2 regions of the Cohnella herbarum genome follow, and region 1 is predicted to be linked to the other one. Evidence: a T-box and tRNA genes for the amino acid it is inferred to sense, from the RefSeq annotation. Region 1 holds a T-box; the other holds one or more tRNA genes.
What was found. The T-box of region 1 lies ahead of leuS (leucine--tRNA ligase). A T-box ahead of a tRNA ligase gene usually reads a tRNA of that ligase, here a tRNA-Leu.

Region 1 (16,290 bases):
GTCGAACGCGCCGAAGTTGCCCGCTTCGCCGGGCAATTCCAGAACTCCCGCTATTCGTATACGATCGCCCCTGCGCCAATCGGAGACGATCTGCTGATCCTCTTGCTTAGCCAGCTTAATTCTGATCAGCACCGTATCGGTAATCTTAAGTTCATTGCCGGCGGAAGAGCGTTTTATGGATTCGGCTTTGAGCTTGAACATCGCCACGTCCCCGTCTACTTCGATGACCGAAGAGGAGCGACCCGTTAATACGGCCTCCGCACCTACCGCGTCCGTCGAAACCGCAAGATCCGACTCGTTCCGGTTCTCTACCCACGCCCTTTCGCCATAAGCGAGCAGTAATGCTAACCCGCATATAAACGTTAGCTTCGGATTCAACTTTCCCAAGATTGCCAATCCGATCAAAAATAATATTAAGGCTACTAAAACGATGATAGAGCTAAACCCTTGAACCAACGATTCAATCGAAACGCCGACGATCCAGCAACAACATACCGCGACTAACGGTCTTCCGTTCATCTTTCACCTCATCCGCGTCAAATAAAAAACACCCCTTCGCCGAGTTAACTCGGCGAAGAGGTGCTTCCTCTTCTACATAGGACTACCTAAAGGTAAGGACGCAGCAGAGCTACGATCCGTCTTGTACTTCCGTATCCGCCGGAGGAACGTAACTCCCGATTTGCCGGAAGAGCAAACCTCGTTGTTCCATTAGCGCGGCTACTTTTCCATGATCCTTCAGGTAAGGCCGGTAATAAACGATCTCCGCGATGCCGCTGTTCGCCAGCATATTCGCGCAAGTCCAGCAAGGCTGGTCCGTTACGTACACGACGGATCCTTCGCGGTCCACGCGATCCGTGAACAACAGAAGATTCTGCTCCGCATGGATCGTCCTGATGCAGCGCTGCTTCTTGATCATTTCAGTCGATGGCGCGCCTTCGGGAGCGGATTCGAATTCCTCCACGATCATACAACCTGCTTCGGAGCAATCTTGAACGCCCATCGGAGCTCCGTTGTAAGCCGTGCCTAACAACTTCTTCCCTTGTACGAGCACCGTACCTACGTGACGCCTTGGACAGCGCGACCGGGTCGAAACCATAAAAGCGATATCCATGAAATACGTGTCCCAGTCCTTACGTAGGCCTGTCATCTGTTAAAACCTCCAACTATAGCTTGCATGAACGATTTACTTCTGGCTTGCCGCCAAAGCTTGCTCCAAATCGTGAATAATATCTTTGATCCCTTCCGTACCGACCGAGAGACGAATCATTCCAGGCTGAACGCCCGCCGCAAGCTGGCCCTCTTCCGTAAGCTGCTGATGCGTCGTGCTCGCGGGATGGATGATAAGCGACTTGGAATCTCCGACGTTTGCCAGATGGGAAAATAACTTGACCGCGTTAATGACCTTTTTGCCGGCCTCTACTCCGCCCTTAATTCCGAAAGTCATAATCGCTCCTTGTCCGTTAGGCAAATAACGTTGACCTAACTCGTAAGAAGGATGGCTCTCCAACCCTGCATAGTTAACCCACTCTACCGCAGGATGCGACTCCAGGAATTTGGCGACGGCCAACGTATTGCTGCTATGGCGCTCCATGCGAAGATGTAGAGTTTCAAGGCCCTGTAGGAACATGAAGGAGTTAAACGGAGCTAGTGCCGCTCCCATGTCGCGCAACAGTTGCACGCGCATCTTAATGATATACGCCACCGGTCCGACCGCATCCGCGTATACGACGCCGTGATAGCTCGGATCCGGTTCGGTCAAGCCCGGGAATTTGCCGCTTGCTTTCCAATCGAACTTGCCGCCGTCTACGACGATTCCTCCGATGGAAGTTCCGTGTCCGCCGATAAACTTAGTTGCGGAGTGAAGCACGATATCCGCGCCGTGCTCTAACGGACGGCAAAGGAACGGAGTCGCGAAAGTGCTGTCGATGATCAGCGGAATGCCGTTGTCATGCGCGACGGCCGCAACGGCGGAGATGTCCAGAATATCTCCTCTAGGATTACCGATCGTTTCCGCGAAAATGGCTTTCGTCTTCGGCGTAATAGCCGCGCGGAAGTTTTCCGGATTGGAAGGATCCACGAATTTAACCGTAATTCCTAGCTTAGGCAACGTAATCGCGAACAAGTTATACGTACCGCCGTACAGACTTGCAGCGGAGACGATCTCGTCTCCCGCGCCCGCGATGTTTAGAATCGAGTATGTAATCGCCGATTGACCGGAAGCAACGGCCAATGCCGCGGCACCGCCTTCCAGAGCAGCAACGCGTTGTTCGAAAACATCCGAAGTAGGGTTCATGATGCGGGTATAAATATTTCCGAATTCCTTCAGGGCGAACAGGTTGGCCGCATGTTCCGTATCGCGAAACCCGTAGGATGTCGTCTGGTAAATCGGTACCGCGCGGGACATCGTTGTCGGATCGATCTGTTGGCCGCCGTGTACGGCGAGTGTTTCCAATGAATAGGATGATTCTTGGCTCATTCAATAAACCTCCCGAAATAGATAATAATAGATTTCTTTATCATTTTCTCATATTTACGGCAAATGTTAAAGCATAAACGGATTTTATTTCCGGGTTGATACATCGACTAAGTCGGAAATCTTCTCGTATACCTTTGGTCCGATTCCCTTCACCTCAAGAAGTTGATCGATATTTTGAAAGCCGCCATGCTGTTCACGATAGGTTATGATCGCTTTTGCTTTAGATGGTCCGATGCCGGGCAACGTTTCCAACTGGGATTGGATTGCTTGGTTGAGATCAATAAGACCGGAAGAAGGAATCTCCGGTTGAGCGGCTACCGAGTGAGGCGGCGGAGGGCTTAAATCTGCGGACGATGCAGGCGACTCGGTGGTTATCGGGGTTACGCCGGTTTCACGGGATACATCGGCCGTACTTTCCGTGCGGCCAGACGGAAGCGGAGTATCGGACGGGGAATCGTTTGTCGACCCGGCAATAGGTTCAGTCGTGCTGGATCGGGTTGCGGTTAAGTCGTCGATTGCGTCTTCCAACGGTTCATTGACAGGTGACCAACCAGGTATGGATGCGGACGTCGATCCTTGCAAGAAAACATACCCGAGCAGAATCCCGCCCATGATGAGCAGGCTTATTGCGGTTATTTTTATCGAACCTATTTCCTTAACTTTTTTCATAATCAAACCTCCTGGTTTAGAATCGATCCGGGGAATGAAAAATCGTTCATGTCGGCCAAGCGCTGATTCATACAATATGAAATAGATAGTTCGTCGTGGGAGGGAATGGGATGAAAATCGGCTTCATCGGTGCGGGAAGCATGGGAAGCTTGCTTATTGGAGCATTCGTTCGCGCCGGTGCCATGCGGCCGGGCGACATCGTCGTCAGTTCACGAACGTATTCCAAGCTGTCAACGCTGGCAGATCAACATCCGGGATTACAACCTGTCTCTACTAATATGGAGGCGGCGAGCGGAGCCGATTATTTGTTCTTGTGCGTCAAACCGATGGATTTCCGTAAAGTCATCGATGAAATCTCGTCCGTGCTCACGAAAGATCAGATCGTCATCTCCATTACGAGCCCCGTAAAAATTTCATCGCTGGAAGAGCTGCTTCCGTGCAAAGTTGCCAAAATCATTCCAAGCGTCGTCAATGCCGTCGGCAGCGGAGCGTCTTTGTTCATGTGGGGCAATCGTTTGTCGGACGAGGATCAAACCGCATTATGGAAAATGTTCTCCTCCATCAGCCGACCCATCGTCATCATAGAAGATGAGGTCCGCGTTGCATCCGATATATCCAGTTGCGGGCCGGCGTTCCTTGCTTGCTTGTTAGAGCAATTTATCGACGCGGCGGTCATGTCTACCGGCATGGAACGGGAAACGGCTACCGAACTCGCCTGCGAAATGATGCTCGGAACCGCGCGGCTGATGCTGGAGCAGTCTTGCTCGCCGAGCGAGCTCCAAGCCAAAGTTTCCGTACCCGGGGGCATCACTGCGGCTGCATTGGAGGTGCTGCGCAAGTCTACCCGCGGCGCATTCCTGCAAGTGCTGTATACGACGCACGAGAAATTCGCCGAGGATCTGGATCGGGTCGATTCTTCTTTATTTTCCAGCGAACGTACGTGAACGGGTTTGAGCCAGGATTGAGCTTGAGTAAAATTCGCAGTTAAAAATAGGGTTTATCCATGGCGGGCGCTTAGTCCGCCTTTTTCGTGTTCGCATCCATGTTCATAAAAAAAAGCCGCCCGCTCCACCATAAAGTGGAGACAAGCGGCGTGTGCTTCACGCTGCAAAAAGTATTAGTTGGCGACGATGTTGACGAGTTTTCCTTTAACCGCGATAACCTTGCGAATCGTCTTGCCGGCGATAAGCTCCTTCACTTTCTCGGACTCAAGCGCCAGCGCCTGCATGCCCGCCTCGTCGAGATCGGCCGGAATGTTCAGGCGATCGGCGATTTTGCCGCTTACTTGCACGACGATCTCGACTTCGGCATCCACCGTGAGCGAGACATCGTATTGCGGCCACGCGACGTAGGAGACAGAGCCCGTGTATCCCAGCTTCTCCCACAGCTCTTCCGAGATATGCGGAGCGATCGGGGACAACATCTGAACGAAATGAGCCAACGCTTCCTTAGGCAACTTTTCCGTTTTGTATGCCTCGTTCACGAAGATCATCATCTGGCTAATCGCCGTGTTAAAGCGCAATGCCTCGTAATCCTCGCCGACCTTCTTCAAGCTCTTATGCCAAACTTTACGGAAACTATCGTCTCCTGCAACGTCTTGGATTTTACCGTTCAAATTGCCGTTATCGTCTACGAACAGTCTCCATACGCGAGCCAAGAAACGATAGACGCCTTCCACCCCGTTCGTGTTCCACGGCTTCGTCGCTTCGAGAGGCCCCATGAACATCTCGTACATCCGCAGCGTATCGGCTCCGAACTCTCCGACGATATCGTCCGGATTAATGACGTTGCCGCGGGATTTGGACATCTTCTCGTTGTTCATGCCGAGAATCATGCCTTGGTTGACGAGTTTATGGAACGGCTCTTTCGTCTTCACGACGCCGATGTCGTACAGTACCTTGTGCCAGAAGCGCGCGTACAGCAAGTGCAGAACCGCATGCTCCGCGCCGCCGATGTACAGATCTACCGGCAGCCACTCGGCTTGTTTTTCCGTCGAACAAATTTCTTTCTCGTTCTTCGGATCGATGAAGCGCAAGTAATACCAGCAGCTGCCCGCCCATTGCGGCATCGTGTTCGTCTCGCGGCGCGCCTTGCGTCCGTTGCGCGGATCGATAACGTTCACCCATTCCGTAACGTTGGCTAGCGGTGATTCGCCCGTGCCCGATGGCTGAATCGCTTCTACGTCGGGCAATAGCAACGGAAGATCTTCTTCCGGAATCGTATCCATCGTTCCGTCTTCGTAATGCAAGACGGGAATCGGCTCGCCCCAGTAGCGTTGGCGGCTGAACAGCCAATCGCGCAAACGGTACGTTACTTTGCCCTTACCATTGCCGTCCTTCTCCAGACGAGCAATCATCGCGGCGATCGCTTCCGCCGTGGACAACCCGTTCAAGAAATCGGAATTGACCAGTTTGCCGTCTCCCGTATAAGCCGCTTCGGCTACGTTTCCGCCCGCAACGACCTCAACGATCGGCAACCCGAATTTCTTCGCGAATTCCCAGTCGCGCTCGTCGTGTCCCGGAACGGCCATGATCGCTCCCGTACCGTATCCGCCAAGCACGTAATCCGCGATCCAGATCGGCACTTTGCCGCCGTTGACCGGATTAATCGCATAAGCACCCGTGAACACTCCGCTCTTATCCTTAGCCAAGTCCGTACGTTCTAGATCGCTTTTCCGCGCAGCCTGTTCAACGTAAGCTTCGACCGCAGCTTTCTGCTCGGAAGACGCGATCGCGCCTACCAGCTCGTGCTCGGGAGCGAGTACGCAATAGGTCGCTCCGAACAACGTATCCGGTCGAGTCGTAAACACCGTCAACGCGGAGTCGTGTCCATCGATGGCGAACGTCACTTCGGCGCCAGTCGATTTGCCGATCCAATTGCGTTGCATGTCCTTGATGCTTTCCGACCAGTCCAATTCTTCCAGGTCTTCGAGCAATCTCTCCGCGTACTCGGTAATTTTCAACATCCATTGGCGCATCGGCTTGCGAACGACCGGATGTCCTCCGCGCTCGCTTAGTCCGTCGATGACTTCCTCGTTCGCCAGCACAGTGCCGAGAGCCGGACACCAGTTCACCGGAACTTCCGCGACGTATGCTAATCCTTTTTTATATAGTTGAATGAAGATCCATTGCGTCCACTTGTAATAATCCGGATCCGTCGTGCTGAATTCGCGATCCCAATCATAGGAAAACCCTAGCGACTTAATCTGACGGCGGAAATTATCGATGTTTTCCACCGTGATCTCGCGCGGATGGCGACCCGTCTGCAGCGCATACTGCTCCGCCGGCAAGCCGAAGGCATCCCATCCCATCGGATGAAGCACGTTAAAGCCTTTCATCCGTTTGAAGCGACTGACGATATCGGTTGCCGTATAACCTTCCGGATGACCGACGTGAAGTCCGGCCCCGGATGGATACGGGAACATATCCAATGCGTAAAACTTAGGTTTTCCCGCTTCTTCCGTTGTGCGGAACGTTTTGTTCTTATCCCAATAGCTCTGCCATTTCGGCTCGATCTTCAGCGGTTGATAGCCTTGCCCGTTCTCATGCGACATGTGTGTTAACTCCCTTGTTATCATCTCTCTTGTTCTTGAAGCGCAAGCATAAACAGCCTACGCCGTCCTTTGGGATGGCGGGGGAGCGTTTATGTCGGAGACGTTTCAGTAAAGTAGAGCGAATTTATACTTTCTGAAAGGTCAACAAAAAACTCCCGCCTCTAGCGTTATCGCTAGGGACGAGAGTATAAATTCCCGTGGTACCACCCTAGTTGACGGACATCCTGCTTGGATTGCCGCCCACTCGTGCCTCGTAACGAGAGGAAACGCCCAACTTGTCGAACATCCGCATTCCAACGGCTTATTCGTTCGGTTCGGAGGCTCCAAGGCGAGTTCGTCGTTCGCGTTAACCGGCTTGCACCAACCGCCGGCTCTCTGGGTAACGTCTAACGAGTACTGCTCCTTATCACAGCCAAAGTATGCCATGATTATAGCCAATTTGCTCGATTCATGTCAAGCGAACAGCGCCGATTGCCCCGATCATCGGTTCGAAATTCCGTTCCAGAACACCCCGACGATCGCCGACGACAACTCTTGCGGGGAATATTCAGCATCGCCGACAATCTCCCGGTTCCCGATCATCAACAACGCGGCGAAAGCATGGGCAAGCAGCATCGGATTGCCCTCCGCGATATCCCCTGCCTCCATCGCTTGGCGGAAAGTAGCCGCCATAACCTCATGGATCTTATGCTCCGCCAAGCGGATATCGTCCCGCTGCTCCACGGTCAAGAAAGGAATGGCTTCCCTCATCAGACTCTCGAATTCCACATGCGATTTGGACATTTTCGTAAACGCGATCTGTTCGAGTCTCGTCCTTATATCCGGGTGAGCATCGATGATCCGTTGCGTAAAGAAGCAAATCCTCGCCATCATTTCCGTAACGGAAGTCGTGAAGAGCACCGCTTTATTCGTAAAATAGTAATAGACCGACGCCTTGGTCACTCCGGCTCGTTCCGCGATCATATTGATCGATACCGGCTCATAGCCTAATTCCATGAAAAGAACGGATGCCGTGTTCAATACTTTATCGCGCATCGAGGGTTGGTCGACGTTTCCTTTCGGCCTGCCGGGAGAACGCTTGGATCGGGGGGTCGTCATCGCGGTCCCCTCCTTTGTTCGGAAATTCGCCATTGCATAATTAACCTTCCGGTATATATAATTAATTTGCAACTCATCTTACGATTATATCCCAAATTCCAAATGCTTTCATCGTCGATTTTGTTAAGGAGGAACGAGATAACATGCACGAAAACCGAGGACTAGGAAAATGGGTAGCCGGGAAAAGAAGCAAGTGGATCACTCTGCTGGTTTGGATCGTCGCCGCCGGGCTTCTGAGCGCGCTGCTGCCGTCGGTCAATAATGAGGAAATCAATAACGCTCCTAACTTAAGCGACTCCAAGCCGTCGGTAAGAGCCGACGCCGTCGCGGAACGCGAATTCCCCAGCGGATCCGATATTCCGGCGCTTCTCGTCTGGCATAAACAAAGCGGGTTAACGGAATCCGACTTGCAGAACGTTCAGAAGCTGTACGGTCAACTCGCGGGCGAACCGGTTCCGCATCAGACTTCCGTCCCCCCTCTTCATCAGTTGCCGCTTCCTGCGTTGAAGGGACAATTATCGAAGGACGGCAGCACTTTCGTGTCTCCCGTGTTCTTCGGCAAACAAGCGGATGTCGACCAGTTGAAAGAAGGCATCGAGCAACTGAAAGAACAAACGAAAACGATATTCGGAACGGATCCATTCGCGACGGACAATCGTTCCGAAGAAGGATTAAGCGCCCGGGTAACCGGTCCGGTAGGCATTCAGATCGATGCGACCGGATTGTTCAAGAACGCCGACGTCAGCTTGATGATCGGTACCGTGTTGCTCGTGCTCGTCCTTTTGTTGTTGATCTACCGTTCTCCAATCTTGGCGCTAATGCCTCTGGTAGCGGTAGGATTCGCTTATGGGGTCATCAGTCCGATTCTCGGCTGGATGGCGCATGAAGGCTGGATCGTCGTCGACGGTCAAGCCATCTCCATCATGACCGTGCTGTTGTTCGGAGCCGGAACGGATTATTGTTTGTTCCTGATCTCCCGCTTCCGCCAACTGCTGAAAGTAGAGAGGGACAAAGGCAAGGCGCTGCTAGGCGCGATTACCGGATCATCGGGAGCGATCGCCATGAGCGGCTTGACCGTCGTACTATCCTTGCTTGCGCTGCTAGTCGCGGAATACGGTGCCTATCACCGATTCGCCGCTCCGTTCAGCATCGCGATATTGATAATGGGAATCGCTAGCTTAACGCTCGTACCTGCCATGCTGGCGATTATCGGGCGGAACTCGTTCTACCCTTTCGTGCCTAGGACGCCGGAAATGCTCCAAGAACGCGCTGCGCGAAAAGGAAAATCAGTACCGCCAGCCTCTCTTAAGAAACCTAGCAATTGGATCGGCAGAACCGTCGTAAGCAAACCATGGTGGATCCTCGGGATTTGCATCGTTCTCCTTGGCGGTTTAGCGACCTTTACGACGCAAATCAAGTACACGTACGACATCTTGTCTTCTTTTCCGAAGGATATGGAATCCCGCGAAGGGTTCGCGACGATCGGAGAACAGTTTACCGAAGGAGAGCTCGCTCCCGCGAAAGTCATCGTCGACACGCAGGGGAAGTCGATATCTCTTGATCAAACACTTGGCGCTCTGCCGTATATCGATACCGTATCGGAGCCGCAAACCGGTCAATCGAACTCGCAAATCATCGCATACGAAGTTCAGTTCAACTTGAACCCCTATTCCATGGAAGCGATGAATCATATCCCCGACCTAAGGGAAACAGCTATTCAAGCACTGTCCGACGCGGGCGTAGCCGATCCGGACGACCATGTATGGATCAGCGGTCAAACGGCGGAGCAATACGACACGAAGATCACCGGAGAACGAGACACGATGCTCGTTATCCCTATCGTCATCGGATTGATCACGCTGCTCCTGCTCCTTTACTTACGCTCCATCATAGCTACCGTATACTTGGTGCTGACGGTTATTCTATCCTACTTCTCGGCGCTCGGGCTCGGCTGGCTAATCGTCCATTACGTCATGGGCGCGGATGCCATCCAAGGCTCGATTCCTTTATATTCGTTCGTGTTCTTAGTCGCGCTCGGCGAAGACTACAACATCTTCATGATCTCGAGCATATGGCAGAAGAGAAAACATATGCCGTTGAAGCAAGCGATTAGGGAAGGCGTGGGGGAGACGGGAGCCGTCATCACGTCCGCGGGGTTGATTCTCGCCGGAACGTTCGCCGTACTGGCTACGCTGCCGATTCAAGTGCTTGTTCAATTCGGGACGATTACCGCGATCGGCGTCCTGCTTGATACTTTCGTCGTCCGGCCGTTCCTCGTACCGGCGATTACGTTGTTGCTAGGCCGCTGGGCGTTCTGGCCGGCCAAGTACGAACCCGTGAGAGAACCCATTCGGGGGACGAACGAATAGAATTCCGCAAATAAGCGGCTTCAGTGGTCGATCACTCGACTTCTGAGCCGCTTTTTTCTACCGATAAATGATCTGGTCTCTATGAGGTCCCACCGACACGCAAGAGATGTTGAATCCGATCGACGACTCGATAAATTTGACGTAATCTTGAGCGGCGACGGGTAAATCCGCGAACGCCTTTACGTCTGAAATATCGCGTCTCCATCCGGGGAGAAGCTGCAGAATCGGCTTAGCCCGATCGAGTTGTACGGTTGTCGGGAAACGATCGATTGCGACGCCCTCCGCCTCATATTGAACGCATACGGGAATTTCGTCCAAATAACCAAGAACGTCGAGATTCGTCAAGGCGACTTCGGTCGCCCCCTGCACCGCACAGCCGTAGCGGGTAGCTACCGTATCGAACCATCCTACTCGCCTTGGCCGCCCGGTCGTAACCCCGTATTCACCCGCGCTGCCTCCTCTGCGACGAAGCTCTTCCGCCTCCGTCCCGTTCAGTTCGGAGACGAAAGGCCCCGCCCCCACGCAAGAGGAATAGGCTTTGGCGACCGCCATCACCCGGGTTATCGCGTACGGGGGCAAACCCGCGCCCACGGTCGCGAATCCCGCTAGAGTGGAGGATGACGTCGAATGAGGATAAATGCCATGATCCGGATCCCGAAGAGCTCCCAGTTGTCCTTCCAACAAAATGTTTTCCCCTTGGCCGTAGGCTTCTTGAAGTAATCGAGTCGTATCGCTTATATAGGGTTCAAGTTTTGCCGAGAGCTCCAAGAGATTCGGCAGCAACTCGTCGATAGGAACTTCCGGCTTGTTATAGAGATGCTTGAGGAGAACGTTTTTGGATTCCAGCAACCTCTCCAGCTTATTTCTTAAACGTATCTCGTCAAAGAGGTCCGCGACTTGAATGCCCAATTTCGCGTATTTATCCGAATAGAACGGAGAAATCCCCCGCTTCGTTGAACCGAATCCGTTCAAGCCAAGCCTCTCCTCCTCGAGTTCGTCGAATAGACGATGCACCGGCAGTACGATCTGAGTCCGCTCGGATAAGCGAATTCGCGGCTGAGGCACCCCTCTTGCCGTTAGATTTTGGAGTTCGCTTAATAATTGCTCGGCATCCAAAGCCACGCCCGGACCGATGACGTTCGTCACCTCGGGATGGAACACGCCGGAAGGCAGCATATGAAGCGCGAATTTACCGTAGTCGTTAATAATCGTATGTCCGGCATTGCTCCCCCCTTGGTATCTAACCACGAGTGAAGATTCCGCCGCATGGATATCCGTCATCTTGCCTTTCCCTTCGTCTCCCCAATTCGCTCCCACGATCGCCATTACGGTCATATTATCTGGCCTCCTATTTCGTTTTGCAGCTGCTAGGTTTATTATAGATCTATGGAATATATAAGAAAAATTGATATTAGTAATGTCTGATATAAAGCGAGGTAATGTGTATGTCGATTAATTCGGAGTGGTATCGGGCGTTCTATTGGACGGCGGTAAAAGGAAGTTTATCCAAGGCGGCCGAACAGCTGCATATTACGCAACCCGCGATAAGCCATACTCTGAAGCAGCTAGAAAATCAGCTCGGAGGACAGTTGTTTTTTCGCACCCCGAGAGGAGTCGAACTGACAAAAGAAGGAGAAGTTCTGTTCACCCATATCGAGCAAGCCTTCCGGCTTATGGATATCGGAGAGAAAAAACTGGCCGAGATGCATAATCTCGACAGCGGCGAAATGAATATCGGCGCTAGCGATACGCTGTGCAAACACTTTTTGTTACCTTACCTCGAACGTTTCCACCTCGATTATCCGAATGTACGCATACGCGTTACGAATCGAACGACACCCGAGACGATTTCGTTGCTGAAGCAAGGGCTGATCGATTTCGGAATCGTCAATTTACCGGCATCGGACAGCAAAGTAACGATGAAGAAAAGTCTCGCTTTGCAGGAATGCCTTGTCGGAGGGGCAGCCTATGCCTCGCTTGCGGATCGGATTTTCAACCTTGAAGATATTGCTCGATTTCCGCTGTTAATGCTGGAGCCCGGTGGAAGCATTCGCGGTTTCCTCGATCGCTACGCCTCCTCCCACGGCATAACGTTAAAGCCCGAATTCGAGCTCGGGAGCATCGATCTCGTCATTCAATTCGTTCGCAGCGGTTTCGGCTTGGCTTTCGTTGCCCGCGAATACGTGAGCGATGAACTGAAGGCGGGACGACTAATCGAAATTCCGCTGTTCCCTGCCGTCCCCAAGCGGCATATCGGCATCGCGACTCTGAGCGGAATACCTCTATCATCCGCGTCGAAGCGGTTTCTCGGCTTGTTGCCTTAAGGATGTATTTCTCTCTCTAAAGCCCTAGCCTATTGTCGCGTTATGCGACAATGAGCGGGGTGATGCTCGTCTTGACCTCTCTATTGTCGCGTTATGCGACAATGAGCGGGGTGATGCTCGTCTTGACCTCTCCATTGTCGCGTTTTGCGACAATGGGCGGGGTGATGCTCGTCTTGACCTCTCCATTGTCGCGTTTTGCGACAATGGGCAGGGCGATGCTCGTCTTGACCTATCCATTGTCGCGTTTTGCGACAATGGGGGGGAGTTGCTCGTCTTGACCTATCCATTGTCGCGTTTTGCGACAATGGGCGGGGAGTTGCTCGTCTTGACCTATCCATTGTCGCGTTTTGCGACAATGGGTGGAGGATTACTCATCTGAACCTCCCCATTGTCGCGTTTTGCGACAATGGGTGGAGGATTACTCATCTGAACCTCCCCATTGTCGCGTTTTGCGACAATGGGCGGGGAGTTGCTCGTCTTGACCTATCCATTGTCGCGTTTTGCGACAATGGGTGGAGGATTACTCATCTGAACCTCCCCATTGTCGCGTTTTGCGACAATGGGTGGAGGATTACTCATCTGAACCTCCCCATTGTCGTGTTTTGCGACAATGGGCGGGGCATTGCTCGTTTGGACCTCTCCATTGTCGCCTTTTGCGACAATGGGCGGGAGGGACGCACGACTCTTACATTTCATTATTTATTTCATCCGTATTCACAAGGTACCGACTTAACGCTTCTCCCTATCTCTTGTTGCTAAGTTGCGCCTTCACTTAACACTTCTCCCTATCGCATGTTGCTAAGCTGCTCCTTCACAATTCCACTTTTTTATTTGCCTGCACACAGAATTCTTTGAACAACAAACAAGCGGGACTGTTTCCGAAGTCAGATGACTTCGGGAACAGTCCCGCTTAATAACAAATATTCGCTAGATAGTCAATTCTTCTTATTCCGCCGGCTTGCGGCAAACAAAGAATATTCTCTCCGATTCCTCGTTAGGTTGGTCCCACGTAAAATCGGCCACGAGATGGAGCAATTCAAAGCCTGCTTCCTTCAGCTGATCCTTGATCCAATCGGGATCGTAAGCTCTCTGAACGTGAGACTCCTCGAAGCGACTATACAGCGCTCCACCGTTGTGAGATGCCGATTCTTCCTGAATGAAGAAAGTCAAAGAATGCTCGATTTCCATCCGGCCCGGATCGTAGTCGCAGGTCCACAAGTAGGCTACGTCCTTCTCGTCGTATACGAACGGCTGCTCTTCAGCATAACTCTCCAATTGCCGCGGAGAATGAACGTCGAACATGAACAAGCCTCCCGGAGTCAACCCTTGATAAGTTTGACGAATCGTGGCGGTTACGTCTTGCGGCTCCGTCAAATAGTTCAAGCAATCGCAGAAGCTGATCACCGCGTCCGCCGAGTGAGGAAGCTCCCAATCCCGCATATCCTGCTGAAGCCATCGGATCGTTCCCGGCTCGTCGCGGTATCCGCCGCGGGTAACCGGCTCGTCCCATTTGCTTCGCGCAACGGACAGCATCTCCGAAGAAATATCGATTCCGAATACGCTGAAGCCCGAACGGGCAAGCGGAATCGTCATATTCCCCGTTCCGCAGCCGAGATCCACGACCGTCTTGGGAACGCCGTATTTATCCCAGCAACGACGAGCGAAGCTCATCCATTCGGAATACGGCATTTCCTCCATCAGTCGGTCGTATACCGCAGCGAACTGCCGGTATGTACGCATGCTTGTCTCCCCAGTCTCCGTCAAATGTCTCCCGAAAGCTAAGCCTCCGTTTGTTCGTTTTCCGTCTTCGGCCGATCCTCGGATTGCTCCTCTGTCGTAACCAAATGCGTCCAATTTCCCTTCTGAACGATTAGGCCTTCCTTCATCAGCTTGCCCAGCGCCCTCTTGAACGCCGATTTGCTAAGCTGGAAACGGCGTTGGATGTCTTCTGCGCTCGTCTGATCGGAATACGGCATTGCTCCGCCGGGTCGTTCCTTAATGAAAGCCAGAATACGATCCGCGTCTTCCAGACGTCCGACTTCTTTGCTTGCCCGAATGCTTAGGGAAACCCTTCCGTCTTCCCTAACCTGCGTGACCCTGCCGCAAAACTTCTGACCGATCCGAAGCGGGTGCGTCATGGATGCGTCGTTGATATAACCTAGCGCCCCTAAACCGATCAATCCGCCGTCTACCAAAGTAAACACGCCATCGCGAAAGACGTCCGTAACCCAGCCTTCGCGCATTTGATTAAGCCACGAGGTCGGAGCCCGGAAGATATGCGGGGAAAAATCATCGATCTTCGCTAAGCGAGCGAGCATGCGTCCTTCCTTATCCTGCTTCATGACGACGAATAGCTCGTCGCCCTTCTGGGGCCACACGTTTCTGCGCTCGGGAGGAAATTGCTTCATCGGCAACAACAATTGACGACCGATTCCCATCTCTAGAAAAAAGCCGAAATGAGGATGGAAATCCGCGACTTCAAGCTTAGCCATTTCACCCAATACGATCAGTGGCTTGCGCAAGGTTGCTGTTATGCGCTCCTTGTCGTCGTGAAACAGAAACACTTCGATTTCCGTATCTACTTCAGGCCGATTTCCGACGGCTTCCCCGTAAGGTAGATGAACTTCGGGACCTTCTTCGGGACCGAATCCGAGAAACCAGCCATAAGGAGAAATCTCTCTTCGAACCCATAATCGCTGCAAAGTACCAGCGGTCAAATTCATACGGATTCAACTGCCTTCGCATCGGACCATAGACGTTCCAGGTGGTAATACTCCCGCTCGTCGCGATGGAATACGTGCGCCACGACATCTCCCATATCAACAAGCACCCATCTCGCGGTATCCATACCCTCTAGACGTACTCTTTTGCCGCTAAGCTCCGCGCTTTTCCGAATTTCCGTCGCGATGGACATTACTTGCGTATCCGAATTCCCGTGGCAAATCACGAAATAATCCGCGATCAGCGAGATACCTTGCAAGTTCAAAGCCACGACATCGTGAGCTTTCTTTTCTTCCGCCGCGTTAAGTACCGCTTTCAACAATTGTTCCGAGCTTCCTGCCATGTCTCAGCCTCCGTTATCTATTTTATTGATTCGCTTGTTTGAATTGCACAATGAGATCGTTCCTTGCCAGTACCGTTAACGGAAAAATACGTTTTCCCCGCTCCGCCAGTACAGCTATCGTCGAACCGAAAGCCGAGATGAGCGCTTCCTCCAAGCTAAACTCGGCTAGCTCCCGCAACTTGTTCACGCCCGGAAAATCTCTCCCCGGTTCTATATAATCCGCTAAACAAACGATTTTGTCCAGCTTCGTCATGTTTACGCGTCCGGATGTATGGTAACGAATCGCGTCCAGAACCTCATCATCGGTAATGCCATGCTCGGCCTCAACCGCCCAAGCGCCTACATGCGCATGCCACAGCTCCTTATCGAATACGAGCAAGTCGGGAGACAGGTTCTGTTCGCGTATAATGGTTTCCATCCGATCGATCGCCCATGCTTTGGAGTAATCGTGCAATAGCGCCGCCAGCTCGGACTTCCTCTCGTCTCCGCCGTAACGCTTAGCCAACTTGATCGCCGTCTCGACGACCCCGAGCGTATGCTTCCATCTTTTCTCGGGCATCTGCTGGCGGGTAGCTTCCCTTAAAGATTCAAGATTCATATAAGCCATTCCTTTGGATGAATTCGGCGACCGAGTCCGGTAACATATAACGAATCGAACGTCCTTCTTTGACCCTTCGCCGGATATCGGTGGACGAAATGCCCATCGGAGGCATCGCTGCCCTCTGAAGCCGATTCCG
Region 2 (16,290 bases), 2.2 Mb from region 1:
CGCGGAATTGATAGAGGATAACGATGTCATCGTGGTGGATGAAGGCAGCACGGCGCTGCAAATCATTCATTTCTTAGTGAATAAGCGAAATTTGACGATATTGACGAGCTCCATACCGGCTCTTATGCTTCTTATCGAACATCAAAAACGGAATAAATACGACGGTAAAATTATTTTTATCGGCGGCGAAGTGAACGCCAAACATCTTCGAGTATCCGGTCCGATTGCCGAAAAGATTATGGATGACTTCTACGTGAACAAATCTTTCGTTTCCGTCGATGGAATCTCTCTGAAAAACGGCGTTTCTAGCTATGATTACGAAAGATCCGTGTTCACCAAAAAGTTGATCCGTTGCGCGGAAACGGCGATCGTAGTGGCGGATTCCTCTAAAGTCGACAAACGTACAGTGGCCAAAATCGTCGATATGGAAGACATCCACATCATCATATCCGATCAAGCACCTCCAACAGAGTGGAAGCCGGCTCTTATGAAGATGGATTTAAGATGGATTCATCCTCAGTGAATCCATTGAGGTAGGAGGGCGGACACCCGCGACTATCCCTCTTGCTCAGAAGCTGTGTGTTGGCATGATTCTTGAAAGTTCCTTTGGCATTATCCCCTCTACTCAGAATCAATGAAGGGGGGGCCTCTCATCGGAAATACACCAACTTTTCTGATGTAGATTACTATAGGAATGAATCATGCCGCAGGCTGTTGACATTTGTGCGCCACCATACTACTATGTGTAGTATGGTGGTGAGACAACAATGCAGATCAAAAAAATGAATATGGGCAGTGAAGGCCTGAACCGATTTTTTGGGCCTCTGGAGTCCCGGATTATGGATATTCTTTGGACTTCCGAAGGTTTGAGCGTTAAGGAAGTGCAAGCGATCCTGGATCAGGAAAGTCCGATTTCGATTAATACGGTGATGACCATTATGAATCGTCTGCTGGACAAGGGACATTTGGCAAAGCTCATGACGGGAACCGGCCGGGCGAGGGCAGCCAAGTTCTGTCCGATTCTATCCAGAGAGCAGTTTCTGTCCGAACAAACGAAGCAAGTGTCGCAGGGACTCATTCAAGAATACGGAAGTTTAGTCGTAAACCACATGATTGATGCGCTTGATGAAGTCGATCCTGAAGTCATCACAAGGCTGGAGCGCAAGCTACATGATCTGAAAAGCAGGAAAAAGAAATGAGTCCGATAACAAGGCTAAGAGGCTCTTATTCTCTGATGATAGTCATAATAACAACTGCGATTGCACAAATGGGATGGATTCTTGTCTATCAAGTCCGCAGCGGAACGTTCCAAGCTCCCGTTTTCAATTATGCAATCATCTTAGTACTTGGATACATGCTTGGCATGATGATATGGCGGATTATCCGGCAAATGTATTTATCGCAAAAATGGATCAAACATTTTCGGTCCCGCAAACACGATAAACTCACCAAGCGCTTGCAGTACATATGCCGAAATTGGGGAACAGAAATCATCGTTGTACAGGAAGACTCTTTTGTTGCGCTTACGATTGGACTAATTCGACCCAAAATCGTTGTCTCCACAATGGTTGTAGACAGGTTTAGCAAAATGGAAGTAAAAGCGATTTTGCTGCATGAACGATATCATTGCCTCAATCACGACGGACGCAAAATGTTCCTCTCCAGCTTGCTGGTTGATGCTTTTGGCTATTTGCCGATCGTTAAACCAATTGTTCGCTATTATGAGACATGGAAAGAACTGTTTGCGGATCGATATGCAATGCAACAAATGGGCACGGAATTGTATTTAGGTAAAGTCTTGTTGAAATTGGCAAAACGCGAAAATCTTCAGCGTTATCATTCTGCCGTTTATTTTGCGAATACAACCTTGCAATATCGCGTGATGCAGGTTCTTGAGCCAGAAGAAGCTGTGAAGGTTCCGCTTGCTTTACTGAAGCCATTTTTGAGAACCTGTTCCATTTTGCTGTTGTTAATCGTGGGTGGGGATTCATAATCCCTTTTTTTTAACTAACAATACTACATATTGTAGTTTGGTCGTCTGAAAGCTTGGGACCTTAAACCATGAAAAACGATTTGGGGGATGAACTCGTGCATAATGAATTAATTACAATCGGTCCGGTAACCATTTACGGCTATGGGATGATGATTGCGCTCGGAATCCTTGTCGCTTACAAAGTAGTCCTATATCGTGCGACAACGGAACAAATCGTGCAATCCCATATATTCTCTTTAACCGTGCTTAGCCTTATAGGAGGATTCGCGGGAGCCAAGCTTTTGTATTGGATCACTCAAATCAATAAAATCGTAAACGACCCGGGCATTGTTTTAAATGTTTCCGAAGGGTTCGTGGTCTACGGAGGCATAATAGGGGGGATTTTGGCTGGTTACGCTTATTGCCGGAAGAAAAAAATAAACTTTCTCCAACACCTGGATCTGTTTGTGCCTTGTGTAGCATTGGCCCAGGGATTCGGCAGGATCGGCTGTCTGCTTGCGGGGTGTTGCTATGGAGAAGAAACGGACAGTTGGATTGGCATTACCTTTCGCCACTCGGAGTCCGCCCCGAATGATGTCAAACTTGTCCCTACGCAAATCATGGAGAGCTTGTTTTGTTTTTCTCTTTTTATAGCGCTAGTCTATGTGTCAAAAAAATACCGGCCGCATCATGGAGTGATTGCGGGTTTGTATCTTGTAATGTACAGTGTAGGACGGTTTGGCATCGAGTTTTTCAGAGGCGACCTTATCCGAGGACAGTTTGGGGTTCTTGCTACCTCGCAGTGTATCGCTATCGGGGTGATTTTGATAACCAGTCTTGCATTTCTGATCGATAGAAGAAAAAAACTTGCTATTTCGGACAATAGTCAGACGGAGGCGCGCTAGGAACACGGCTGATCAGAAGAAAGCGGAAGTTATTAAGAAGGCCAAAGATTTTTGTAGCGCCACGATTCGACCGATTTCGTCATGTCGGCAAGAGCTCGGGACTTAGGACTCTATTTCATTGGCATGTATTGACAATAGAATCGGGAACATGCTAATTTCTATTCGGGAAACCGGTTTCCTAGAAATTAATGAATGAGTGAAATGAAGGAGTGCTCTGATCAAGCACGAATGTAAGCGCTTAATATAAGAAAATCCAGGAGGGAAATAAGGATGCTCAGAAGATGGTTATCTCCGTTGCTTATTGCGGCTTTTATGTTAACTCTATGCGCTAACGTATTCATCGTCTCTCCCCAAACCGTACATGCGGCAAGCATAGGTACGATAGACGAGAACGACACGATCTATCAAATTATGGTCGACCGGTTCCATGACGGAGATCCGAGCAACAATGCGACGGGAGCGGCCATCCGCTACGGCGAAACGTCGGAAGAGGACTTCCGTCATATGAAAGGCGGCGACTGGCAAGGGATCATCGATAAGCTGGGCTACATTAAAAACATGGGCTACACGGCGATCTGGATATCTCCCGTCGCCGAACCGCAAATGACGAACCGGGAAAATAACGGTTCGGGCAGAAATACGGCTTATCACGGCTACAATATCAAAGATCCGAACAAGGCTAATCCGTTCTTCGGAACGAAAGAGAAGCTCAAGGAGCTCGTAGATTCGGCACATGCCCTCGGAATCAAAGTCGTCATCGACGTCGTTCCGAATCACATCGGCGACTATATGTTAGGAACGCAAGCCTTTTACGATATTCCTAGCTTGCAGCCGGCGGCTCCGTTTAACAATCCGTCTTGGTATCATCACAACGGGGATATCAATTTCGCATCCGTCGAAGGGATTTATACCCAAGCGGCACAAGATTATCTGGAGAACTATGACTTAGGTGGACTCGACGATATCGATTTCGACGTCCCGGCGGCCAGGCAAGCGATCTTCGACTCGATCAAAGGCTGGTTCGACTACACGGGGGCGGACGGGGCGCGCGTAGACGCGGCTAAGCTAATGAAACCGACGGACATTGGCGCGTTGCAGAATTATCTAGGAGTAAACACCTTCGGAGAAAACTTCGACGGAAACGCGGAATTCGTCTCCCGCTGGGTCGGCGCGAACAAAGAATGGGGAATGCTGGACTTTCCGCTGTTCTTTAAGATTCTTAGCAGCTTTGCGCACGGGCAGTCTTTCGATGCGTATATCAAAGACGGCTTAGCCCAGGATTATCGGTATAACGGCAACGAGAACCATATGGTCACCTTCATCGACAACCACGACCGAAATCGGTTCCTTCAGGAAGCGGGAGGAGACGTGCAGAAGCTGCAAAACGCGCTGACGTTTATTTTCACCGTGCGCGGTATGCCGGTCGTCTTCCAAGGAACGGAGCAAAACAAAGGGAATGCCAATAATCAAATTCTGAGCGACGGAATCGCGGATACTTGGAACCGTTGGTCGATGGTTAAGCGCGATGCGAACGGCAACGTCATTCAGAACTATTTTAACGAGAGTACGAACACGTACCAGCACGTCGCCAAGCTCAATCAAATTCGCTCGAAGTATGAAGCGCTCCGTAAGGGCAAACAGCGCGAGATGTGGTCCGCTCAAAATCTGTACGCCTTCTCCCGCCGCGTAGAAAGCGGTACTAACGTTGGGCAGGAGGTACTATCGGTATTCAGCAACGCATCGAGCGGAACGCAAAACGTTACGATTCCTCTTCGGGCCGAGAGTACCTTAACCGCCGGGACGGTTTTAGTTAACCAGTTGAATACCGCAGACAGCATTACCGTTCAATCCGGAGGAGTCACGGGTAAGCAAATTACGGTAAGCGTGGGAGCGAACTCCGCGAAAATTTATGCCAAGGAGATTTCCGACACGCAAGCGCCGACGGTGCCTACGAACGTGAACGCAAGCGCGCTTAGCGCGACAAGTATCCAAGTCACTTGGACGGCTGCTACGGATAACATCGGCGTCACCGGATACGAAGTGTTCCGCAACGGATCGTTGGTTGGAACGACGTCCGGAACTTCATTCACGGATAACGGATTAACGGCCGCAACGACGTACTCCTATACCGTCAAGGCATACGACGCGGCAACGAACCGGTCCGCGTTAAGCTCGCCGCCGGCTTCGGCGACGACGACTCCGCCGGATACGCAGGCGCCGAGCGTACCGCAGAACGTAGCGGCAACCGCGTCGTCGTCCTCCTCGATCAACGTCGCATGGACGGCATCGACGGACAATATCGGCGTCACCGGATACGAAGTTTACAGGAACGGTACGCTCGTTGGACAGTCAACGACAACCTCCTACGCGGACGTCGGTCTTGCGGCAACGACCTCATACTCCTATACGGTCAAAGCTTTCGATGCAGCGGCTAACCGTTCGGAATTCAGCGCGCCTCCTGCCGTAGCTACGACGTTAGCCGGCAATAACGTGACGATCTATTACAAACAAGGCTTCACGACGCCTTATATCCATTACCGTCCTGCCGGAGGCACATGGACGACGACGCCTGGCGTACCGATCCCCGCATCGGAGGTACCGGGATATAACAAGATTACGATCAACATCGGTACGGCGAGTCAACTGGAAGCTTGTTTCAACAACGGTAGCGGGACATGGGATAGCAACAATCAGTTAAATTACTTGTTCGGAGTCGGAACGTGGACGTACACTCCGACGGGGAACATCGTATCCGGTGCCCCTTCGTTGCCGGAAAACGTTCCGCCTAGCGTTCCGCAGAACGTAGCAGCGACAGCCGTATCGGCTACATCCGTGAACGTCACTTGGAGCGCATCGACCGATAACGTCGGGGTTACCGGGTATGAAGTGTTCCGCAACGGAACGTTAGTCGGGACCTCCGCGACAACATCCTTCGCGAGCACGGGACTTGCGGCCGCAACGACTTACAATTTTACGGTGAAAGCTTACGATGCGGTCGGCAACCGTTCCGCCGAGAGCACGCCTCCGGCTTCGGTAACGACTTTAGCTGGTAACCAAGCCACGATCTATTACAAGAATACTGCATTTACGAATTCTTATATTCACTATAAGCTCGACAATTCTACTACTTGGACGACGTTGCCTGGAAGCCAGATGCAAAGTTCATCCTTCCCGGGATACGCGAGCATCACGATCGAGCTTGGCAGCGCGACGGGGTTAACCGCCGCCTTCAATAACGGCAGCGGAACTTGGGACAATAACGGAGGCAGCAATTATACGTTTGCCTCGGGAACTTGGAGCTTGGTCAACGGCAACAAAACGTCCGGAACGCCGCAAGCGGACAGCGTAACGTTACGAGTGACGGTGCCATCGTCAACGCCCGCGAACGGGCCGGTTTACTTGACGGGAACGTTCAACAATTGGTCCACGTCCGATGCCGCGTATCAATTGACGAAAGGAACGGACGGCGTTTACTCTATTACGTTGAACTGGACTTCGGGTACGGCGGTTCAATACAAGCTCACGCGGGGGACGTGGGCGACGGTCGAGGTGAATTCGAACGGAAGCGATATTTCCAATCGTACGATAACTCCATCCGGAGGAGCTCTAACCGTAAATCTAACGGTACAACGCTGGAAAGACCAATAAGGAACGGCAGAGGGTTGTCGAGAGGGTTGTTGAACTATCGACAGCCCTCTCTTTTTGAGAATAAGAGAATGAAAGGGGATACAAGAAGATCATGATTAAGATGAAATGGCTTTCTCGATCGATTGCCGTTTTGCTGGGGGGTGCTTGGTTGCTGCAAGCTGGCGCTTCCGGCGTTTCTGCCGAGATCGCCGCCGCTCACGTTTATCATAATCATATGCCTAATTTCTGGGCTTACTATGACGTCAATCAATATGGTTCGACTCCCGTCGGGAGCCCGATTCGGTATACGTACGACGGGGATGTCATCGCGCTTAAGAACAATCCTCCGCCAGGTTATCCCTATTATTTGCCTAGCGGAGCCATCATGCCCCACGATGACCTGGTATCTTATTACTCTCATCACGCCAAGAAAGGAGCCTATCTGAGTTGGCCTTGGAGCGTAGCGGGAGATCTGCGCAACAATCACGCCCAAGCCCAGATGCACGTGACGATGTCTGGGTCGCTCGTCAATAACGTGAACAGCCTTGTTCAACGCGGCAACGTGAACGACTACAACAACCTAAATTGGTGGCAGCCATGGCGTACGGCATACAACAATCTTCTAACGCAGAATGGGAAGAAGACATTGGATCTGATCCATTTTACGGGTCATCATAGCATGGGGCCGTTAGCCGGCAACGATTATATGCTGAAAGATTTGATTTACCAAGGAGCCGCTCTTGCCCAGCCTTATTTTATGGGAAGCAGTTATAAATCTTCGAACGGATTTTTCCCTACGGAGCTAGGGTTCTCGGAACGGATTATTCCGGTGCTACAGAAGCTAGGCATTCAATGGTCGGTCATCGGGAACAACCATTTTTCGCGTACGTTAAAGGACTATCCGTTATTGAACAGCCCGGGTACCGATACGATGATATCGCCACCCAACCGCGCGGATTTGCAGAATACGAGCAATGTCGGCTCGTGGGTGAGCCAGAACATGTTTAACGAGCAACAGGTCGTTCATAATAAATATCCGTTCGCCTCTACGCCTCATTGGGTTCGTTACGTGGACCCGGCTACGGGACAGGAATCGAAGGTCGTTGGTATACCTGTCGCTCAAGCAGAGTCATGGGAGGAAGGCTACAACGGCAGCACGAAAGCTACGGCGCTCAAGCCCTTCGAAGGGATTTCATCCCAGAAACAGTTTTTCGTTGTCGCGCACGACGGCGATAACTCTTCGGGGCGCGCGGGCTCGGAAGAAACCTGGCGCAACGCGGCGAACGTTACGTATACCGATTCCGGCGTGAAGGGGATGGGAATCGATGAGTATCTTCGCATGAATCTTCCCGCCGCGAACGATGTCGTTCACGTCCAGGACGGCTCATGGATCGATACGAGAGATTCTTCATCCGATCCGACATGGTACCATTGGCGGTTGCCTTTCGGCATATGGAAGTCGCAATTCTCAAGCTTTAATCAAGCGAATCAAACCGCTTACGCGCCTAAGAAAAACTTAGCGGGAATCGACGACGGAATGACGGTATCGTTCGAGTACGGATACCATTACTTGGAGCGCAACTTCGCTTTGTTGCAAGCCGCTTTGAACTATGCGAAGACGGCGGAGCAAATCTGGCTGGAAGAGCATCCGAACTATTGGCAACCGACCACGGCGCTGGATCATGAGATTACGTATCCGGGTAACCAATTAAATCCTTGGATGCTGTCGTATCCGGTGAAGGGGAACGTCGCCAACGATTACGCGGGCGGCGCTAATCCAGCGGAGCTCGCTTGGTATTTCCTGCTTCCCGCAATGGATTCCGGCTTCGGGTATTACGACGAGAACGTGGACGATAACGTGAAACCGACTTTGTCCTTTAATCAATCTTTATATTTCTCCAAACCCTACGTGCAGTCTAAGTTAGCCAAGGATAAAGTGGGACCTTCCGTCTGGTGGCCGCAGCGCTATCCGTATAACCCGGGCAGCGCGAACGTGAGTAAAGCGGAAGGATGGACATTGCATCATTTCGATAATTCTTTTGCCATCTATTCGTACGCCTACGATACGAGCGGGATCCAGAACATCAAGGTCAAAGTCAGGACGCATACGAGCAAGTCGGCCGACGCCGCGGACAATACGTTTAAAGTGTACGATCCGGCGGCGCTTCAGGCGGCAGGCGTGCAAGGGATTGATCCGGCAAAGGTCGGCTCATGGACGGAATATTCGATGAACGTACGCGACCTAACGCCGGATATAAACGGAGTAGATTGGCAGCCCAGCGGCAAAGCGGTCATGGCTAAGGTGCCGGCGCAGGAAATCGGGGATCTCTATTATTCGTACATCGATGACTACCGCGACCAATTATTAGACTACTATATTGAAGCAACGGATTCGAAAGGCAACGTTACGAAAAGCGAGATCCAGCAAGTGTACGTCGGTGCGGGCAAATATAATCTCGTGGGCGGCAAATACATCGAGGACGTGCAAGGATCTGTTACGGGCACGCATCCTTTCATAACCGATCAACCGACTATCCCGGATAATGAACCTCCAAGCGTACCGGCTCAGGTAAGCGCGCAAACGATCAACGCTTCCTCTATTAAAGTGTCATGGAGCCCATCCACGGATAACGCGGGCGTTACGGGATACGACGTTTATCGCAACGGAACGAAAGTCGGGACGTCTTCAACTAGCGCTTATACGGATAATGGTTTAGCGGGCAGCACCGCCTATTCGTACACCGTTAAAGCGTATGATGCGGCAGGCAACCGCTCGGACTTCAGCGCACCTCCAGCCGTCATTACGACGCCAGCCGGCAACAACGTCACGATTTATTACAAGGCAGGCTTCACGACGCCTTATATCCATTATCGCCCGGCCGGCGGGACGTGGACGACTTCTCCGGGAGCCGCCATTCCGTCGTCGGAGTTGCCCGGATATAATAAAATCACGATCAACATCGGCGCCGCAACGCAGTTAGAGGCTTGTTTCAATAACGGAAGCGGCACATGGGATAGCAACAATTCGCAGAACTATTTATTCGGAACGGGAACATGGACTTACACGCCTACGGGCAACATCGTAGCGGGTGCCCCGATCGTGGATACGCAGGCACCGACCGCACCATTGAACGTGACCGCTCAAGCGGCATCGGCCGTGAGCGCCACGATTACGTGGAGCGCGTCCACGGACAACGTCGGGGTTACGGGTTACGACGTGTTCAGGAACGGCGCGAAAGTCGGATCGACGGCGACCGCGACGACTTATACCGATAGCGGACTTTCTGCGGGAGCTTCCTATTCTTATACAGTGAAGGCATTCGATGCGGCGGGTAATCGTTCGGTGAGCAGCGATCCTCCGGCCGTCATCTCGACTCCGGCGGGCAACAACGTGACGATCTACTACAAGAAAGGATTCGCCGCGCCGTATATTCATTATCGCCCGGCTGGAGGTACCTGGACGTCTGCGCCGGGCGTCGCCATGCCGGAGTCGGAGGTATCCGGATATAACAAGATCACGATCAGTATCGGTACGGCGAGTCAACTGGAAGCTTGCTTCAACAACGGCAGCGGGACATGGGACAGCAACAATTCACAGAACTATTTGTTCGGAGCGGGAACATGGACGTATACGCCGACGGGGAACATCGTATCCGGCCCTCCATCGTTGCCGGAAAACAATCAGGCTACGATTTATTACAAGAATGCGGCGTTTGCGAGCTCCTATATTCATTATAAACTCGACAACTCGACGACGTGGACGACATTGCCGGGCGTGCCTATGCAAAGCTCCGTTTATCCGGGTTATTCGAGCGTCGCCATTGAGCTCGGCAGCGCAACGGGATTAATCGCAGCCTTTACGAATGGCAGCGGAAGCTGGGATAACAACGGCGGTAGTAATTATTCGTTCGGCTCGGGGACGTGGAGCTTAATCAATGGCAGTAAGACATCCGGAACGCCGCAAGCGGATAGCGTAACGTTACGAGTGACGGTGCCGTCGTCAACGCCCGTGAACGGACCGGTTTACTTAACGGGTTCGCTCAACGGTTGGGCGACTGGGGATTCAGCCTATCAATTGACAAGAGGAACCGACGGAGTTTATTCTATCGATTTGAATTTGCCGGCAGGGACGGCGATTCAGTACAAGCTGGCGAGAGGAACTTGGGCTTCGGTAGAGGTGAATTCGAACGGCAGCGATATCGCCAATCGAACGTTAACCCCAACGGGGGGCTCGCAGATCGTTAATCTATCGGTACAGCGTTGGAAGGATCAATAGATTTTATCGGAAAGTTTAGGAAGTAAATGATTGACTTTGCCTATCATCCATGATAAATTATAATTCTGACTCGGAAGCCAATATTGTCAGAATGTGCGGTCGTGGCGGAATTGGCAGACGCGCTAGATTCAGGTTCTAGTGGTGTAACAGCCGTGGAGGTTCGAGTCCTCTCGACCGCACCAAACTCTCAAACAAACTCTTCTTAGGAAGGGTTTTTTCTTTTTGATTTATTATACTGAGTGTACATTCGTAGGAATCACTTCATATTTAAGTATGGCTTCACTCTGACTATATACATGACCATGGATTCGTGGTAACGTACGAATATAATAAGGAAAACGTTTTACGTCATTACATTCTCAAATTTGAGTTAATTAAAAATTTTTACAATTATTCAAAATTATAGTTTAATAGAGTGTCTTTATATGTTATTATTTATATATGCTCATCTCCGACAACATTGTATAGGGCGATATTCTTGCAAATTATTGCAAGGAGCCTTCCTAACCTCTCCGATTCAAGTCATTCATTTCTTAGCAAAGCGGCTTACTCTCCAATACCGTGTCAAAACCCACAAATTCAACATCAGGTCAACACGATAGAAACTCTTTAGATAGAGTTATATAGATTATTACAACGATTAGGAGGGAAATAATAATCTGATTTTCGGTATGCGCGATATAATTTCTAACGACGTAAACAATGAGGTGATGCGTTGTCGTTTAAGGAGCTTATATCTCCAAGTATCTTGAACCGCTCTGCCAAGGGCTCGCGTCGATATTTGCTTATAGCGGTGACGGCAGCGATTTGCGGCGCTTTGGCTGAAATGGCCATAGCTTTGTCGATCATGCGATTGGCTGATGCCGGATTATCCGGGGACGAAAATACCGCCATTCGGATGTCCATCTACATGTCGGCAGCGGTTATTGTCGGTTTTCTGTTGAAGTTCTCGATAAAGGCGGCCGCGACGCGATTCGGAGCAAATACCGCTTATAAGTTGCGTTCATCGTTGTTCGCTCATATGACGAAATTAAAGCAATCCGAAGCGGAATCCCGCCACGCGGGCGATTGGATGTCCGTTCTATCCAATGATGCGTTCGCGATCGAGCAATTTTTTACTTATCACTTATGCAATTTGTTGTTTCACCCTATCATGGCGACAGGCACTTTTATTTTTTTGTTCTTGTTGCAATGGAAGCTTGTTTTGCTATGCTGCTTGATTATACCGCTATCGCTCTTGATTTCTTGGCAACTAGGAAAGCCGATTATTCGACAATCGCAGCAATTGCAAGAGATCGAAGGGACGATCAACTCCCAAATCCAGGATGCCGTGCTCGGGCAAGCTTTAATAAAGTCCTACGGAAGGCAGAATTGGCTGAGGGAACGATTTGAACGTGTTTTGAAGAAAGGCCTGTTCAAAAGCTTTGATTTGGAACGGCAAAGGTCGCTCATCATCCCGTGGCAAATTCTACTGCAAACGCTTCCATTCGCGATGTGTATTCTTTATGGAGGCTGGCTGGCCATTCATGGCGATATGCGTCCTGCGGCATTGCTTGCCTTCATCTATCTATTGGGCTATTGCATTCAATCCGCTTCCGCGCTGCCGGAGCTGATCAATCAGTTATTCGTTGCGGCAGGCGCGGTTAGGCGGTTGGATCAGATCATGGACTATCGAACGGAAGACGATACGGGGACGACAGTGGCCGATAACGAGGATCGGACAAGTACGGATGAGAGCGAAAGCGTCATTTCATTCAACGATGTCAATTTTCAATACGCGGGCCGCTCAGTGCTTGCCCTCAACGATATTACTTATGACGTCCGGAAAGGCCAATTCGTTGCGATCGTCGGGCCGAGCGGTTCCGGGAAGAGTACGATCATGAAGTTATTAAGCAAGCTATACGAACCGAATGGAGGAGAAATTCGGTTATTTGGAAAGCCGTTAGCCGATTACAATCCGCAGGCAGCTCGTTCCATGATTTCTTTCGTGAAGCAACATACGTTCTTGTTCCCGGGCACGATCTTGGACAATATCAGACACGGCAAGCCGCTTGCGACGGATAGGGAAGTGATCGAAGCGAGCATAGCCGCAGGGGCAGACGCATTTATTCAACAGCTTTCCGAAAGTTACCTGACACAGATTGGCGAGAGGGGAGCGGGATTATCCGGTGGGCAGATGCAGAGGATTGCCATTGCGCGAGCGCTGTTGAAGGAAGCTCCGATCATTGTTTTCGACGAACCGACCTCCGCGCTCGATGGAGAGTCGGAAGCGATTATTCAAGAGACGCTACGGCAAGTTCGAAGGGAAAAAACCATTCTCGTTATCGCTCATCGATTGTCTACGGTTCAAGACGCGGATCTCATTCTTGTGATGGATCAAGGCCGCATAGTCGAGTCGGGAACGCATGAACAATTAATGCGGCATAGCGGGCTATATTCCGGCTTGCATCAAAACTTATTAGAAGGTGTCTCCTAATGGCCGAACGACGTTCGGAGTGGTTGCGCTTTTATTCCATGCTGCCGAAACCGAGGCGAAGATATTTCCAATATGCGATCGGCGAGTCCTTGATTCGATCGATTGTTCCGATCGTCACGGCATTCGCTCTCAAATGGACGATAGACGCGTCGGTGTCGGATGATATCAACATTTTATGGAAAACGTTTTCTATATTATGCGGTTCTACCCTCTTGTTCGCCGCCCTATCGCCTTTGCTCGTCTACAGAGTAAAACGGACGGCCAAGCTACTCAGCGTCGGCATACGCGGCAAACTGATCAACAAAGTCGCATACTTGTCTTTTCCGTTCTTCGAACGCCATGAAAGCGGCGAATTGATGTCGAAAATGTCGAACGACGTGCTTCAAATGGAGGAAATGTATACCGAGCATATGCGTAATTTAGTCCATTATGCGATCGTGGGCCTAGCTTCCTTCGCGGCGATGCTCGTTTTGGAATGGCGATTTGCCGTGTCGCTGATCTCGTTAACCGTCGTGATAGGAGCGGTGAACTATCGATTCCTACGTCCGTTGCGAATACTTAGCCATACTTTACAGCAACGGAAAGGCGAAGCGAATGCCAGATGCAGCGATTTGTTACACGGTCTCTCCACGATTAAGCTCTATCAGCTGGAACCCGTCGTCATCGGGCAATACGATGAACGAAATCGCGAGATTCAGCATTTAACGAGTAGATTCGGACTACAAACCGCAGGGCTGGAAGCCATGAATTATTTGTTGACCTTCATAAGTTTCGGGGGCATTGCCGTAGCGGGAACGTTTCTAGTACTGAGCGGTTCGATTGAAACGGGTTCGCTCATCGCCCTTATCCAGTTGCAGATGAACGTAACGTTCGTCATTATGCTTACGGGCGGATTGGTTGCCCGAATGCAGGTTTCCGTTACGGCATCCGAACGAATCAACGGATTGCTCGAGAGTGAAGAGGAAACCCAAGAGATCGTCGAAGGGAAGTCGGATTCGTCAGAAGGCACGAAAGACTATGCCGTGGAGTTAGACGATGTATTTTTTTCATATGGCCAAAGATCCGTTCTACGAGGGGTTAAGATGTCGGTGCGGTCTGGCGAGACGGCCGTCATCATGGGAGGGAGCGGCAATGGAAAAAGCACGCTTTGCAAGCTGTTGCTCGGTTTTTATCGACCGGACAGCGGCAGCATCAGACTGCTTGGCGATGATTTCTCGCAGTGCTCGCTGACGAATTGGAGAAGTAGAATCGCTTATGTTCCGCAAGAACCGTTTCTCTTCTCTGGGACGATCGAGGACAACATTCGATTTGGGAACCTTGACGCTTCGGATGAAGACGTACGGACCGCAGCCGCGGCAGCAGGCGCCCACGACTTCATTCACTCGCTGCCGGAAGGTTACGGCACGAATATTACGCAAGATGCGTCCAACCTATCGGGAGGACAGAAACAAAGGATTACCATTGCCAGAGCTTTTCTGAAAGACGCCCCGATTCTGCTTCTGGACGAGCCAAGCTCTTCGCTTGACGCCGCTGCGGCGAATGCGGTGGCGGATGTCGTGAACCGATTGAGGGGGGTGAAGACGTGCCTCGTTATCGCTCATGAATCTAAGTCGCGATATCAATCTGACGTTGTGTATTGCATCGAAGAGGGGAAAGCGCAAAAACAGTAAACGGAAATGAAAGAAGGGAACTCGTGATTAGCGTTATTATGCCGACATTCAATAAAGCCGCCTATTTGAATCTGACTTTAGCCTCGTTCGTACGGCAAACTTCCAAGGATTACGAAATCGTCCTGATCGACGACGGCAGCGGAGATGGCACGCAAGCCATCGCGGACAATTACAAGAACAAGCTGAATTTGATCCGCTTGAAACAGGCTAACCTGGGGCGATCGGCAGCGAGGAATAAGGGGATTTCCGCTAGCTCGGGGGAGTATCTACTGTTTAACGATGACGATCGTATCGTTCGGGGCGATTTTATCGAACGGCATCAATCGGCACTCTCAAGAGAAGCAAATACCGTTCATATCGGCGGCAAAGGTCGGGTACTAACGATCTGGCGGCGAAATCAGTTGATCATGCAAGGCCAAGACCGTCGAAAGTTAGCGGAGCAGCTAGGCGATCGTTGGCATCGCGTTCGCAGGAAGACGTATGCGGAGCTTGCGTCGGCAGAGGAAGTGGAGACGAATTTCGAGCATACCATCGAACGTTTGTTTCTGGGCAAAGAGTTCGAATCGAATCATGCGTTAGGGGTTCCAATAGATCGGATAGAAGACTTTCGCCTGAAGTGGATGCTAGGCACAACGGCTAATTTGTCCGTGAGAAAAGATGCCGTAGTCGAAGCGGGGATGTTCGATACGGAGTTCAGAGGTTGGGGAATGGAGGACTCCGAGCTCTGCTACAGGCTGGTAAGGAACGGATTGGCGCTAAAAGAATGTCCCGAGGCGTTCAATTATCATCAAATTCATCCGATCGGTCGAAAGTTCTGGATTAATCCGACGTTGAGCATTTCACGTATGAACGAGCTAAAAAGAAACATCGATTATTTTCACGCCAAATTCGGAACGCCCGCCAGTTATATTTTTCGCAGAGCGTTTTACGATAATATTCCTACTTTGCTCGCGAACGAGATATTAATTCAATTCGAAGGCGCATTAGGCGAATCAGGTACCGTCGAGGATTGGGACTCGCTGTATCGTACGATCATGAGGAGCAGAAGAAACCGGTCGTTAGGAGCGAGGTTTGGTATTAGATCGAGAGGGTAGCGGAATAAGGAGGATGGATGCGAGGATGCGGACGCGACAATCGACACTTGCGGATGTTCTTCATGACCTTAGGGATTCCGGTAACGGAATTACTTATACGACCAGGCATGAAGAAGCTTTCGTTTCATACGGCGAGTTGTACGGCAAAGCGCAGGGGAAATTGCACTTCCTGCAACGTAAAGGCATGCAGCCCAAGGACGAGTTAGTGTTCCAGGTGGAGGATAACGGCGAATTTATTATCCTTTTCTGGGCTTGCCAGCTAGGGGGCAT

Region 2: it encodes a tRNA-Leu, which carries the amino acid that the T-box ahead of leuS (leucine--tRNA ligase) is inferred to sense. The anticodon was not compared.

Annotation. Positions count from the first base shown of each region.
Region 1 is NZ_CP051680.1:2,470,841-2,487,130, forward strand. It holds gene HH215_RS11175 (DNA internalization-related competence protein ComEC/Rec2) at 1-519, opposite strand, end outside; gene HH215_RS11180 (deoxycytidylate deaminase) at 629-1,147, opposite strand; gene HH215_RS11185 (homocysteine synthase) at 1,184-2,476, opposite strand; gene HH215_RS11190 (ComEA family DNA-binding protein) at 2,561-3,145, opposite strand; gene comER (late competence protein ComER) at 3,256-4,089, shown strand; gene leuS (leucine--tRNA ligase) at 4,263-6,698, opposite strand; T-box leader at 6,871-7,117, opposite strand; gene HH215_RS11205 (TetR/AcrR family transcriptional regulator) at 7,179-7,796, opposite strand; gene HH215_RS11210 (MMPL family transporter) at 7,940-10,165, shown strand; gene HH215_RS11215 (adenylosuccinate synthase) at 10,223-11,500, opposite strand; gene HH215_RS11220 (LysR family transcriptional regulator) at 11,611-12,489, shown strand; gene HH215_RS11225 (class I SAM-dependent DNA methyltransferase) at 13,435-14,229, opposite strand; gene HH215_RS11230 (CvfB family protein) at 14,268-15,212, opposite strand; gene rsfS (ribosome silencing factor) at 15,209-15,553, opposite strand; gene yqeK (bis(5'-nucleosyl)-tetraphosphatase (symmetrical) YqeK) at 15,576-16,151, opposite strand; gene nadD (nicotinate-nucleotide adenylyltransferase) at 16,141-16,290, opposite strand, start outside.
Region 2 is NZ_CP051680.1:264,394-280,683, forward strand. It holds gene HH215_RS01180 (DeoR/GlpR family DNA-binding transcription regulator) at 1-523, shown strand, start outside; gene HH215_RS01185 (BlaI/MecI/CopY family transcriptional regulator) at 768-1,199, shown strand; gene HH215_RS01190 (M56 family metallopeptidase) at 1,196-1,993, shown strand; gene HH215_RS01195 (prolipoprotein diacylglyceryl transferase) at 2,062-2,877, shown strand; gene HH215_RS01200 (alpha-amylase family glycosyl hydrolase) at 3,148-6,525, shown strand; gene HH215_RS01205 (carbohydrate binding domain-containing protein) at 6,617-10,780, shown strand; tRNA gene HH215_RS01210 (tRNA-Leu) at 10,876-10,962, shown strand; gene HH215_RS01215 (ABC transporter ATP-binding protein) at 11,496-13,256, shown strand; gene HH215_RS01220 (ABC transporter ATP-binding protein) at 13,256-14,926, shown strand; gene HH215_RS01225 (glycosyltransferase) at 14,950-16,020, shown strand; gene HH215_RS01230 (non-ribosomal peptide synthetase) at 16,046-16,290, shown strand, end outside.